One region of the Diaphorobacter ruginosibacter genome, then DNA from elsewhere that is predicted to be linked to it. Evidence: riboswitches for the same ligand, from Rfam matches in the RefSeq annotation. Region 1 holds a riboswitch; the other holds the start of a gene.
What was found. Region 1 has a riboswitch for glycine ahead of gcvT (glycine cleavage system aminomethyltransferase GcvT). Riboswitches for the same ligand answer to the same signal wherever they lie in the genome.
Positions count from the first base shown of each region.

Region 2: linked by a shared signal. The riboswitch ahead of H9K76_RS18010 (D-amino acid dehydrogenase) and the one ahead of gcvT (glycine cleavage system aminomethyltransferase GcvT) in region 1 are both predicted to bind glycine.

Region 1 covers NZ_CP060714.1:2,370,899-2,374,303, reverse strand. Annotated here, with positions in the region: gene H9K76_RS10725 (TRAP transporter large permease) at 1-1,019, shown strand, start outside; glycine riboswitch at 1,033-1,140, shown strand; glycine riboswitch at 1,156-1,267, shown strand; gene gcvT (glycine cleavage system aminomethyltransferase GcvT) at 1,322-2,458, shown strand; gene gcvH (glycine cleavage system protein GcvH) at 2,577-2,951, shown strand; gene gcvP (aminomethyl-transferring glycine dehydrogenase) at 3,069-3,405, shown strand, end outside.
Region 2 covers NZ_CP060714.1:3,964,918-3,968,322, forward strand. Annotated here, with positions in the region: gene H9K76_RS18005 (amino acid permease) at 1-411, opposite strand, end outside; gene H9K76_RS18010 (D-amino acid dehydrogenase) at 516-1,784, opposite strand; glycine riboswitch at 1,842-1,959, opposite strand; glycine riboswitch at 1,960-2,068, opposite strand; gene H9K76_RS18015 (GNAT family N-acetyltransferase) at 2,318-2,605, shown strand; gene H9K76_RS18020 (hypothetical protein) at 2,654-3,405, opposite strand, start outside.

The sequences.
Region 1 (3,405 bases):
TCCAGGGCGGCCTGCCCATGACCTGCGTGCTCACCTGCATGATCTTCGCGGCGGTCTCGGGCTCGTCTGTGGCCACGACGTTCGCGATCGGCGCCATCCTGATTCCCGCGCTCATCAAGCATGGCTACCCCACCAGCTTCGCCGCCGCGCTGCAGGCCACGAGTGCCGAACTGGGCGTGATCATTCCGCCCTCGATCCCGATGATTCTCTATGGAGTGAGCGCCGAGGTGTCGATTGGCGAACTGTTCATCGCCGGCTTCGGCCCCGGCATCCTCATCAGCCTCTCGCTGATGCTGTTCGTATGGGTGTTCTGCAAGTGGAAGGGCTGGGGCAAGAACGACGGCGAGGGCCGCATGTCGTTCGGCCGCGCGCTGCTGCAGGCCGGCTGGGCGTTGCTGATGCCCGTGATCATCCTGGGCGGCATCTACGGCGGCATCTTCACGCCCACCGAGGCTTCCGCCGTGGCGGTGTTCTATGCGCTGGTCGTGGGCATGCTGATCTACCGAGAGATCAAGATCAAGGACCTCTACGCCATCTTCCGCAAGTCGGCGCTGTCCTCGGCCGTGATCATGTTCATCATCGCCAACGCCGGGCTGTTTGCCTTCCTGATCACACGTGCCGGCGTGCCCGATGCCATCGGCCACTGGCTGCAGGAAGTACTCAAGTCGCCCGCGATGTTCCTGCTGGGAGTGAACGCGGCGCTGTTCATCATCGGCATGTTCATCGAAACCAGCGCGGCCATCATCGTGCTCGCGCCGATCCTTGCTCCCGTGGCCCAGCATTTCGGCATCGACCCGGTGCACTTCGGCCTCATCATGGTCGTGAACTTGGCGCTCGGTATGATCACCCCGCCCTTCGGCGTGAACCTGTTCGCCGCCTGCACCGTGGCGCGGATCTCGCTGGACCGCATCGTCACACAGTTGCTGCCGTTCGTGGGCGTGATTCTGTTGTGCCTGATGGTGATCACCTATGTGCCGGGCATCTCCCTGGGGTTGCGCGATCTGGTTTACGCGCGATAGAAAAGTTATACTTCACGACTTGTCAGGAGAGAGCCCGCTCACCCATCACATAGGGATGACGCGGGCCGCCGAAGGCGCAGGCAGACACCGAACGCTCAGGCAAAAGGACTGGCAAGCCGCCCGCAGTGATGCGGGCGTTTCCCCAGCTGGAGAGAGGCGGCCTTCACAGTGAAGATCGCCCACCGAAGGAGCAAGTCGCGGCAGTGCCCGCGATGAATCTCTCAGGTAAAGCGGACAGCAGGGCAATACCGCGACTGGCGTGAGGCCGGTCGTCCGGATCATTTGCCTTGGAGTTCCCACTCATGTCCGCGCCCTCGCCCGCCACGCCGCTGCTCACCACGCCCCTGAACGCACTGCACATCGAACTGGGTGCCAAGATGGTGCCGTTCGCCGGCTATTCCATGCCGGTGCAGTATCCCGCTGGCCTGATGGCCGAGCACAACCATACACGCAGCGCCGCCGGCCTGTTCGATGTATCCCACATGGGCCAGCTGCGCCTGGTCGGCGCCGATGCTGCTGCAGCCTTTGAAACCCTGATGCCCGTCGACGTGATCGGCCTCGGCGTTGGCAAGCAGCGCTACGGGCTGCTGCTGAACGACGAAGGCGGCATCATCGACGACCTGATGTTCTTCAACCGCGGCAAGGACATCTTCGTGATCGTGAATGGTGCCTGCAAGGTGGGCGACATCGCGCACATCATCGAGCGCATCGGGCACCGCTGCGAGGTCATCCCCATGCCGGAACGCGGCCTGCTCGCGCTGCAGGGCCCCCAGGCTGCGGCCGTGCTCTCGCGCCTGGTTCCTGGCGTTGAAAAGCTGGTGTTCATGACCGGCGGCGAGTTCCAGTGGAAGAATGCCGACCTGTTCATCACCCGCAGCGGCTACACGGGCGAAGACGGTTTCGAGATCTCGGTGCATGAAAGCCGTGCCGAGGAATTCGCCCGTGCGCTGCTGGCGCAGGCGGAGGTCAAGCCGATCGGCCTGGGCGCGCGCAACTCGCTGCGTCTCGAAGCCGGCCTGTGCCTCTATGGCAACGACATCGACAACGGCACGACGCCGCCCGAGGCCGCATTGAACTGGGCCATCCAGAAAGTGCGCCGTACCGGAGGCGAGCGCGCCGGTGGCTTCCCTGGCGCGGCCAGGATTCTTGCGCAGATCGACCAGCCGGATACCCTTGCGCGCAAGCGCGTGGGACTGATCGCCAAGGAGCGCATCCCGGTACGCGAACCCGCCGAACTGCAGAACGCGGAAGGCCAGAACATCGGCCGGATCACCAGCGGCCTGCTGAGTCCGACGCTGAACCAGCCGGTTGCGCTGGCCTACGTGCAGACGGCCTATGCCAAGCCCGGCACCGAAATCCTTGCCATCGTGCGGGGCAAGCAGGTGCCGATGGTCGTGAGCGCCACGCCGTTTGTGCCAACCAACTACTTCCGCGGCTGATCCATCGATCCATTCATCCGCAGGGCCGGCCAGGCAAGGAACGACATGAAATCGCGCTACATTGCTGGCTGACCACTCTCAACCGTTTTTTCAATTGACTCAATTTTCCGGAGCATCCATGAGCATCCACTACTCCAAAGACCATGAATGGATCAACGCCGCCGACGCCAACTCCGCCGTCGTCGGTATCACCGTGCACGCGCAGGACGCGCTGGGCGACGTGGTGTTCGTCGACCTGCCCGAAGTCGGCAAGACGTTCTCGCAGGGCGAAGTGGCCGGCGTGGTCGAGTCTGTGAAGGCTGCCGCCGACGTGTACATGCCGGTATCGGGCGAGATCGTCGAGGTCAACGAAGCCCTGCGCGACGACCCGTCGCTTGCCAACAGCGATCCTCTGGGCGCCGGCTGGTTCTTCAAGGTCAAGCTGAGCGATGCATCGCAACTCGCCGGCCTGATGGACGAGACGAGCTACAACGCTTTCGCCGCGAACGCCTGATATATGTAGACAGCAACCGCGCCTTGCATCATTCGTTCGATGAAGTTCGATGACGTTCGATGAATTAAGGCGCGGTTCTTTTTTGCCCCTTGATTTGCTTTTGAGATTGGTCCCTCCATGCAAATGCCCGCCGCACTCCCCCTTTCCGCGCTGGAAAACGCCACAGAGTTCCAGCCACGCCACATCGGCGTCAGCCCCGCAGACGAAGCCCACATGCTCTCCGTGATCGGGGAGGCCTCGCGCTCGGCACTGATCGACTCCATCGTTCCGCGCTCGATCGCACGCGCGAAGCCGATGGATATTCCCGCAGCGATCACCGAAGCGAGCGCGCTCGCCGAGCTCAAGGCCGTTGCATCGAAGAACAAGGTTCTCAAGAGCTTCATTGGCCAGGGCTACTACGGCACCCTCACGCCGGGTGTCATCCTGCGCAACGTGCTCGAGAACCCCGCCTGGT
Region 2 (3,405 bases), 1.6 Mb from region 1:
AACCCATTGCGGTATCGCGGGAAACCAGTAGTGAGCATAGATGCCGATGGCCGTCAGTTCCGCCATGCCCGTGACCACCCAGGTGAACCAGTAGGTCCAGCCAGTGACAAAGCCCGCCCAGGGGCTCACATAGGTCTCGGCATACGTGGCAAAGGAGCCCGCCACAGGGCGGTGCACCAGCAACTCGCCCAAGGCACGCATGATGAAGAAGATGGCCAGTCCGGCGATGGCATAGCTGACCAGCAGCAGCGGCCCCGCCTTGTGAATGGCCTTGGCGGAACCAAGGAACAGGCCCACGCCGATGGCGCCCCCGAGGGCAATCAGCTGGATATGCCTGTCCTTGAGCCCGCGCTCAAGTTCTCCTTGGGTGTGAGGCAGCCCTCCGGCTGCCGTGCAGTCTGTGCGATCCATGTTGGTTGTCTCCGTTTTTGTGATGCACGCGGCAACAGTCACCCCGCACGGGGCGCAATGGCTGCCGCGATCGGTTGATGATGGAAAAAGCCAGTACCCTGAACTTATGCGCTGGCGTGCGCGAGGGGTGCGGGCCGCGGCCTCGCGGTGGTGCCGCCCATGGACTGCTGGACGATGTCGCCGATCATGTCTGCGGTGACTGCAGACAGGGTCCAGCCCAGGTGGCCGTGGCCGGTGTTGTAGAAGACGCAGGGCTTGCTGCCCCGCCCAACGCGCGGCAGCATGTCCGGCATCATGGGACGCAGGCCGGCCCAGGGCACGACGCTGCGGGTGCTGACGCCCGGAAAGCAGGCCTGCACCCAATCGATGAGCGGGCGGATGCGGTCGGCACGGATGTCCTTGTTGTAGCCGTTGAACTCGGCCGTGCCGGCCACGCGGAAGCGATCATCGCCCAGGCGGCTGGTGACTAGCTTGGTCTCGTCGTCCAGGAGGCTCACGACCGGCGCGGATGCCCGGCTGGTTTCGTCGAGCAAGTTGACCGTGATCGAGTAGCCCTTGACCGGATAGATATTGACATGGTCGCCCAGACTGGCGGCCAGCTCGCGGCTCGCCGTACCGGCGCATACCACGATGCCGTCGAAAGAGGTCGTGGCGGTTTCCTTTCCATGGCGCACGGTCACGCTGGCCTGCCTGCCGTTGCTTGCCACGGAAAGAATCTCCTGCCCGTACAGGCAGCTCACGCCCAGGCGATCACACGCGGCAGCCAGGCCGCTGGTGAACTTGTGGATGTCGCCGGTCGAATCACTCTCCGTGAAGTAACCGCCATAGAAGGTGCCGGACAGGGTCGGCTCGATGGACCGCATTTCCTGCGGGGTCACTGCACGCCGCTCCAGTCCGCCCTGAGCCAGCAGCTTCGAGACCTTGCCGGCATGCTCGAAGCCCGCCTGGTCGCGGTAGATATGAAGAATGCCCTCTTTCTTCAGGTCGAAACCGATGCCTTCCTGTTCAGCCCAGGAAAAGAGGTGCTCACGCGCTGCAATGGCCAGCCTGGCCGTCTCCACGGTGTTCTTCTGGTAGTGCGGAATGGCCGAGAGAAACTCGACAAACCACGTGAGCTTGTGCCAGCTCGGCTTGGGGTTGAGCAACAGCGGTGCATCGCTCTTGAGCATCCACTTGAGGCCCTTGAGGATGGTGGACCAATGGGTCCATACCTCGGCGTTCGATGCCGAGAGTTGTCCGCCGTTGGCAAACGATGTCTCCATGGCGGCGTAGCGCTGCTTCTCGAACAAGGTGACGGAAAACCCGCGCCTGGCCAGGGCATAGGCCGTGGTCACGCCCGTGATGCCGCCTCCGATAACGGCGATTGTCTTCATGATGATCCAGCTCCAGATACGTCAAAGGGATGGAGCCCGTGCGCACCATGCGCATCGGACGCCCCCTCTGTTCTGGACCTGAGAGATTCACGAGGTATCGCACGAAGCGGTACTCGCTTGCTCCTTCGGTATGCCTGGCGGACGATGGCGCCGGACATTCTTCAGAGTGGTGAAACAAGTGATGCCGATCCTTTTGCCTGAGAGTTTCCGGGGCGGTTGCTCCTTCGGCGCTGCATGCGGCACATACGTAGATCGTGCGCTGCAGTCTCTCTCGACATCACTGGGCTGAAAGCCTGAAGGGCGACTATAGGGACATCGCCACGTCTTGGATATACGGGTTTCTACAGGGCTGTGTCAGTGAGCCCGTTCTCCCTTGCGCTGCAAACATCCACCAGGACCACAAACACTTCAAGCCCTAAGTCCCCATTGTCGCAAGGCCACTGAACAATCAACGAGACTTGACCATGACTCGGAGACGACATAACGTCCCGAATCCGGACCAACACCCAACGACCTTATCCCGAAGTCTGACCATGCCATACCCGATCCACCATCAGGAAGAAGATTCCAAAGGCGCGTTCTATGTCGAAAAGCTCGGCCAACGTATTGCCGAGATGACATACAGCCGCACGAATGCCTCCATGATCATCATCGACCACACCGATGTCGACGAGTCGCTGCGTGGCGAAGGCGTAGGCCGCCAACTGCTCGACGCACTGGTCGCCTGGGCCCGCTCGAGCGGCACCAAGGTGCTGCCGCTGTGTCCCTTTGCCAAGGCGCAGTTCGGCAAGGATGCGTCGATACGCGACGTGCTGGTCTGATCAAACTGAATCGTACCGTGGGTCCGTAGGGAGCCTCTGCAAAACTCCCTAGGTATGCTGAATCAGGAATGCACTGCGCCTGCAGGGCGTGCACGCAAATGCGTAAAGCAGTCCGCCACTGCCCCACAGACGCTCCACCTTGCGACGGGCCTCAGGTAAACCGGAATCAAGCTGCAACACGAAGTGCATTGCATCGCCACAGTGGCGGCACACCGGATACCAGGGCGATTGCACCCAGGTCGGCGCCCCTCCGACGCGATACAGATACTGTCCCACTTCCCAGGGCTGGGCCGACCATCGCTCGGCGGTTCGGGCCAGCCGCATGGTACCTGGAAGCAACGGGCCGTCGACAACGTAGTCCGGTATTTCCGGCTCCGATACCGTATTGGGATGAAGGCAGGTTGCGCCCCCTCCGGCATCATGCCCGTAGTGCAGTTCACCCGCACCGCTCTCAAGGCAGGACATGCACAAGGACAGGCTGACAGCCGGTTGCGCCTTGCTCATCCATTCATCTGTCTTCACCGTACGGTTCAGCCCATTGGAACTGTTGAATACCAATGACTCCGGAAGACTGAGCAGATGGCACAGCGGACCACCACAACAGCCGCATTGCCCTCGTCCCTCGCCGCCCACGGGCCATGATGGTCCCTGCGGCACACCCCGCGCAGTAGGATGCCAATGCCTGGGAACCCAATCTTCCTTAAGTTCATAGCCTGCCGGGAACACCATGTGCAACGGCGCCGTGGAATGCAGATGCGGCTGCGGCGCTTCAAATTCATGCAGCTGGCAACCCTTGTAGA